Regions from separate parts of the Frankia sp. CgJB1 genome, predicted to be linked through region 2. Evidence: predicted binding sites of a transcription regulator. Region 2 holds the regulator's gene; the other holds the start of a gene.
What was found. Region 2 encodes LexA, which represses DNA repair genes until DNA is damaged. Its sites were predicted from a motif close to CGAACNNNNGTTCG; they were not measured.
Positions count from the first base shown of each region.

Region 1: a site for LexA is predicted at 1,325-1,338, ahead of dnaB (replicative DNA helicase). Genes of this name have one in related genera too.

Region 1 is NZ_CDWTNB010000207.1:558-3,947, reverse strand. Features, by position in the region: gene AC08OT_RS18020 (single-stranded DNA-binding protein) at 1-30, shown strand, start outside; gene rpsR (30S ribosomal protein S18) at 81-317, shown strand; gene rplI (50S ribosomal protein L9) at 327-773, shown strand; gene dnaB (replicative DNA helicase) at 1,374-2,732, shown strand; gene AC08OT_RS18000 (antibiotic biosynthesis monooxygenase family protein) at 2,898-3,245, shown strand; partial or broken gene AC08OT_RS17995 (hypothetical protein) at 3,273-3,390, shown strand, end outside.
Region 2 is NZ_CDWTNB010000002.1:52,290-55,679, reverse strand. Features, by position in the region: gene hflX (GTPase HflX) at 1-1,442, shown strand, start outside; gene lexA (transcriptional repressor LexA) at 1,508-2,278, opposite strand; gene AC08OT_RS00640 (LysM peptidoglycan-binding domain-containing protein) at 2,583-2,969, shown strand; gene nrdR (transcriptional regulator NrdR) at 3,307-3,390, shown strand, end outside.

The sequences.
Region 1 (3,390 bases), on a different contig from region 2:
GGCGGCTACTCCGACGAGCCACCGTTTTGAGCGGCCGGTCGTCGTCCTCGCGAACGACACAACGAGGTAGGAGCACACCCATGGCCAAGGCGGCCGTGCGCAAGCCCAAGAAGAAGGTTTGCGTTTTCTGCAAGGACAAGGTCGACTACATCGACTTCAAGGACACTTCGCTGCTGCGCAAGTACATCTCCGACCGGGGCAAGATCCGGGCCCGTCGGGTGAGCGGTAACTGCAGCCAGCACCAGCGCGACGTGGCGACGGCGGTGAAGAACAGCCGCGAGATGGCGCTGCTGCCCTACACCGCCTCGGCCCGGTAGGGGGTGGCGATGAAGCTCATCCTGACCCAGGAGGTCCCCGGTCTCGGCAGCCCGGGTGACATCGTGGAGGTCGCGAACGGGTACGGGCGCAACTACCTCGTGCCCCGCCGGTACGCGATCCTCGCGACCAAGGGCGCGGAGCGTCAGGTCGAGCAGATCAAGCGGGCCCGGTCGGCCCGCGCGGTCCGCGATCTCGGGCACGCTCAGGAGATCGCCGGTCAGCTCGGTGGCCTCAAGGTCGAGCTGACCAGCCGGGCGGGCAAGGAAGGCCGCCTGTTCGGTTCCGTAACGGCGGCCGACGTGGTGGAGGCGGTGACCGCCGCGGGTGGCCCCGAGCTCGACCGGCGCCGCGTCGAGCTCACCACGCCGATCAAGTCCCTGGGCGCCTACACCGTCGCCGTGCATCTGCACCCCGAGGTGACCGCGACCGTGAAGCTCCAGGTCACGCAGGCCTGACCAGGGCCGGGCGGTCCTGATCGCGGCCGGATGGGCCCGAGGCCGGGCGGTTCTGACGGCGGCGTCCGCTGTTTCTCCCGCTGTACCGCCGCGCTCGCTGTACCGGCTCCCCTGGCCGACCGTCTCAGGCGGCCGGCCAGGGGAGTTCGTTGTGCGTGGGGCAAGGGGCGACGAGCAGATCCGAAACTTTTTCTTATCCACAGGGCACTCGCGATGCGGGCGCCTGCCAGCTGGGTTTCGTCGAGGCTGTGGTCTCGGGTGTCCACAGGTTTCCGGTTTCCGTCCCGATGTCCTCCCCAGGTTCCGGCCGGTTGCCCACAGCTTTTCCACAAGGGCATGTGGATAACTTTTTGCTGGGGGTGCCCGCCGGTCCGTAAAGTCGGACCCTCCAGACTGAGGAAGGTACTTCTAGCCTGATCGGGCCAGGTCTCCTTCGGTGACGCGGGCGGCGCCCGGCGAGAGGCTCACCGGAGGCCGCCCGCCCGGTCCCTGCTGGGAGCTCCCGGCTGACCGGGGGCGGAGCGGTCCGTTGACAGCGATTCCGATCCGTACGAACATACGTTCGAATACGGGTCTACGGGAGTCCCGGGAGGGTGCGTCGTGAGCGTCACCGAGATCTCGCGTGGTTCCGGTGGGAGTACGGAGTTCGACCGGACTCCTCCGCACGACCTGCCCGCCGAGCAGAGCGTGCTCGGCGGCATGCTGCTGTCGAAAGACGCCATCGCCGACGTCGTCGAGGTCCTGCAGACGGGTGACTTCTACCGTCCCGCGCACGGCCTCGTGTACGAGGTCATCGGCGATCTCTACGGCCGGGGGGAGCCTGCGGACGTCATCAGCGTCGCCGCCGAGCTCGGCCGCCGCGATCTGCTCGAGCGGGTGGGCGGTCCGGCCTACATGCACACCCTCATCTCGAGCGTGCCCACCGCGGCCAACGCCGGGTACTACGCCCGTATCGTCGCGGAGAAGGCGGTCCTGCGCCGCCTCGCGGAGGCCGGCACCCGCATCGTGCAGCTCGCCTACGGCGCGGCTCCGGACGTCAGCGACGTCGTCGACCGCGCCCAGGCGGCCGTATACGAGGTGACCGAGCGCCGGACGAACGAGGACTACCTGCCGCTGGGGGAGCTGCTCAACCCGGCGCTGGAGGAGATCGAGTCCATCCAGGGGCATGACGGTTCGCTGACCGGGGTGCCCACCGGTTTCGTCGACCTCGACGAGCTGACCAACGGCCTGCACGGCGGCCAGCTGTGGATCGTCGCGGCCAGGCCGGCCGTGGGCAAGTCGACCCTCGGCCTGGACTTCGCCCGGGCGGCGTCGATCAAGAACGGGATGGCGTCGGTCATCTTCTCGCTGGAGATGAGCCGCATGGAGATCACCATGCGGCTGTTGTCCGCCGAGGCGCGGGTGTCCCTGCAGAACCTCCGCACGGGCCGGCTCACCGATGACGACTGGGGTCGCCTGGCCCGCCGGATGGGCGAGGTCGCGGAGGCCCCGCTGTTCATCGACGACAGCCCGCACCTGACGATGATGGAGGTCCGGGCGAAGGCCCGGCGGTTGAAGCAGCGCAACGAGCTGCGCCTGGTGATCCTCGACTACCTGCAGCTGATGTCGTCGCCCAAGAAGGTGGAGAACCGTCAGCAGGAGGTCAGCGAGATCTCGCGGTCGCTGAAGCTGCTCGCCAAGGAGCTCGACGTTCCGGTGGTCGCCATCTCCCAGCTCAACCGCGCCTCCGAGCAGCGGGCCGACAAGCGTCCCCAGGTCTCCGACCTGCGCGAGTCCGGAAGCCTGGAGCAGGACGCCGACGCAGTGATCCTGCTGTACCGGGAGGACACGGTCGAGAAGGAGTCGGCGCGCGCCGGCGAGGCGGACCTCATCATCGCCAAGCACCGCAACGGGCCGACCGGCACCGTCACCGTCGCCTTCCAGGGCCATTACTCACGGTTCGTCGACATGGCGAACTGAATTCTCGGCCCGGGGGCGGGACGAGGCCCACGGGTGGAGAGCGCCAGCGGCCCGGCGGCGGGCCGGGTGGGCGCCCGGGTGTGTTTGGCGTGGTCATGGTCCATGTTGGCGGACCGCGATCTCCCGATGGTGCCAGACTGGGCGGTATGAGTTTCAGGATCATCCATGGCGAGTGAGGGGCGGGACGGCGGGCAGCCCGCCGGAGCGGTCCTCGAAGTCGCCCGGTTCGACATCAAACCGGGCAGCGAAGACGATTTCGCCGCCGCGTATCACGGGGTGCGTGCGGAGCTCGTCGGCACGCCGGGCTGTCGTTCCGCGCGGATGACCCGCGGGGTCGAGTCACCGTCGAGTTTCGTGCTGCTCGTCGAGTGGGACAGCCTGGACGCCCATCTGACGAACTTCCGGGAGTCGGAGCGGTTTGCCCGCTGGCGCGCCGTCCTCGGCCCGTACTTCGACGGCACCCCGACGGTGGCGCACAGCGCGGACGTCCCCGCCGGTCCCGACCCGGCCTGACCCTCGACGACCGCCGGACTTCTGATCATGACAGCGTTCTTCGGGTACCTGTTTTTCGCGCCGCTCACGGCGCTCTTCTTCGGTTTTCTCATCTGGCTGGTACCGGCGATCCTGCTTCGGAACACGGACGTGGTGAGCCGGCTGA
Region 2 (3,390 bases):
CCTTCGATGCGTCCACTCTCGACAGATCCCTCATCAAGCTGACTGGCGCCGATCCGTCTTACCTGCCGAACTTCTTCGACGATTCTGGGGACGGTTTCGACCTGGAGGATCGCGCCGCGTTGCGGCGGGTTCCCGGTCTCGCCACCGAGCTCGACGACGTCACCGAGGTCGAGTACCGGCAGCTGCGGCTGGAGCGTGTCGTCCTCATCGGCGTATGGACGTCGGGTTCCCTGCGGTCGGCCGAGAGCTCCATGGCGGAGCTCGCGGCGCTCGCCACGACCGCCGGTTCGGTGGTGCTCGACGCGCTCGTGCAGCGCCGCGATCGGCCGGATGCCGCGACCTACGTCGGTTCGGGCAAGGCGCGCGAGCTCGCCGAGGTCGTCGCGGCGACCGGCGCGGACACGGTGGTCTGCGATGGCGAACTCACCCCGGGTCAGCTGCGGCAGCTGGAGGAGGTCGTCAAGGTAAAGGTCATCGACCGGACGGCCCTCATCCTGGACATCTTCGCCCAGCACGCGACCTCTCGAGAGGGCAAGGCCCAGGTCGAGCTCGCGCAGTTGCAGTACATGCTGCCCCGGCTGCGTGGGTGGGGTGAGTCGATGTCGCGGGCTGCGGCCAGCGGCGGCGGCCGGGCGCCCATCGGTACCCGTGGTCCCGGTGAGACGAAGATCGAGACCGACCGTCGGCGGCTGCGGGCCAGGATGGCGCGGTTGCGCCGCGAGCTCGCCGCGATGACGACCGTGCGGGAGACCAAGCGTTCCGCCCGGCGGCGGGGCGAGGTCCCCAGCGTGGCGATCGCCGGTTACACCAACGCCGGTAAGTCGTCGCTGCTCAACCGGCTGACCGGCGCGGGTGTCCTAGTCGAGGACGCGCTGTTCGCCACCCTCGATCCGACCGTGCGGCGGGCGACCCTGCCGGACGGCCGGGCCTTCACCCTGACCGACACCGTCGGATTCGTCCGGCATCTGCCGCATCAGATTGTCGAGGCGTTCCGCTCGACGCTGGAAGAGGTCGCCGATGCCGATCTCATCCTGCACGTTGTGGACGGATCATCGCCGGATCCGGCCGCGCAGATCTCCGCCGTGCGCGAGGTTCTCAACGACATCGACGCGGGCGGTGTTCCCGAGCTGATCGTCGTCAACAAGGTGGACGCCGTGGAGCCGACGGTCGTCGCGGGGCTGCGCCAGCTCGCCCCAGACGCCGTGTTCGTCTCGGCACGCACGGGCGAGGGGCTGGCCGCGCTGGTCGACGCGCTCTGTGCCCGGGTGCCGCATCCCGACGTGGAGATGCGCGTGCTCGTGCCCTACAGCCGGGGCGACCTGGTCTCCCGGGTGCACGCGAACGGCGAGGTGCTCACGCTGGAGCACACCGAGACCGGTACCCGGCTGTCCGCCCGGGTCTCCCCGGGACTCGCGGCGGAGCTGCACGCCTACCGGGCCTGAGCCCAGGAGCGATCAAACGCGAGGCAACCCGGCCGGCCACCCGATGGGCGGCCGGCCGATCCACGTCAAACCCTGCGGAGCACAGCCACGATCCGGCCGAGGATGGTCGCATCCTCACCGGCGATGTCGGCGAAGGCCGGGTTCTCCGGATGTAGCCAGATCTTGCCGTCCCGAACCCGCAGGCGCTTGACCGTCGCCTCCCCGTCGATCATTGCGGCGACGATCTCCCCGTTGTCCGCGACCGGCTGCTGGCGGACGACCACCCAGTCACCGTCGCAGATCGCCGCATTGATCATCGAGTCGCCGACGACTCGGAGCAGGAACAGAGTGCCCTCGCCGACGATCTCCCTGGGTAGCGGGAAGACGTCCTCGACCGCCTGCTCGGCCAGGATCGGGCCACCGGCGGCGATTCGGCCCAGCACCGGCACGTAGGCGGCGTCCGACTTGCTTCCTTCGGTGGTGCCCGGCGCCGCCTCACCGACGATGGGAATCGTGCCCGCCACCGTCGTCGCACCCGCGTCCGCATCCGCGCGCCGCCGGGGGTGCTCGACGGTCAGCACCTCCATCGCTCTCGGGCGGTTCGGGTCCCGCCGCAGGTAGCCCTTCTCCTCGAGCACCTTGAGCTGGTGAGCCACACTACTGGTGCTGGTGAGGCCGACCGCCTCACCGATCTCCCGCACGCTGGGCGGATATCCGCGCCGCTCCACCGCGGCCCGGATGACCTCTAGCACCTTGCGCTGCCGGGGGGTCAGGCCCGCGTCCGCGGGGCCTTCGGGAAAGGCTCGCACGTTGCCGCGGGTTCCGCCCCGGCGCGTACCCCTGCCTTGGCTAGTCATCGCTTACCGCTCTCCTCGTCGCGTTTTTCTTCCGCCGTGCGGCCACCGGCCGGCCGGTGGCCGCACGGCGGACCGTCCCGCTCCGGAAGCCGTCACCCACCGACTCGCCGCCGTCCGTGACCGAGGGAAACCGCCCGGTTCACACCCGATCGACTCGACGGTAACCGGCGGGTCGCAGAATCTCAAACGTCTGTTCGAGCGTGTTCCTGGCGGTTTCCGGTTCCCGATGCGACAATCGACCACGCGTTCGATCGAACGAAGGTTCGATCTTCGGCGTTCGGTGTCGTCGGAACGGGAGGATGCCATGGGATCCGCACACAGGGCGCGGGTCGTCGACCTGTCGACGGCCAGGGACCGGGCGGGTCGCCGGCCGGCGGGATACCCGCCGGGTCGCCCGCCCGCACCCCCGCCGCTCCGGCTGACCCGGCGGGGTCGGGTGGTGGTGGTATCGATTGTCGTGGCGGTCGTCGTGGCGGTAGCAATCATGATCATGCCTGGGGTGTCGATCGCCGGGCCGGATGCCGCGGAGGCGCCGCGGCGCCATCTGGTCGTGCCGGGGGAGACGCTGTGGGCGGTGGCGGTGGCGCTCGACGAGAGCGCCGACACCCGGGTCGTGGTGGACCGGCTGATGCGGCTGAACCACCTGCGGTCGCCGCTGATCACCCCGGGCCAGTCGTTACTCCTTCCCTGACGCCCGACTTCCCCGGCTTCCCGGGTCCACGAGTGTCTCGGCGCGGGGGCTCGCGCGCCGTCGTCTTTCGTCCACGTGCGGTGCCGTTGCGGTGCGGACCACACGGACCATACGGGGGTGCTGCCCCCATCTCTGGGGCCGTGCGCTACCGTGGACACAACATCTGGTGCTTACCGGGGTGTAAGTCATCCACAGGTTGTTCCACAGGTCTTCCACGGGGAGCTGGCGGTCCATCCACAAGGTGGTCCGTCCGGCGTGGATGCCGGGTCCTCAACGGTGTCCCGTCGTCCCCGGTCCGGGGCGGTCGGCTCCGGCGCGGGCGAAGGAGGCGTAGCGCGTGCGGTGCCCGTTCTGCCGGCATCCGGACAGTCGCGTCGTCGACAGTCGGGAGGCCGAGGAGGGTTCGGCGATCCGCCGCAGG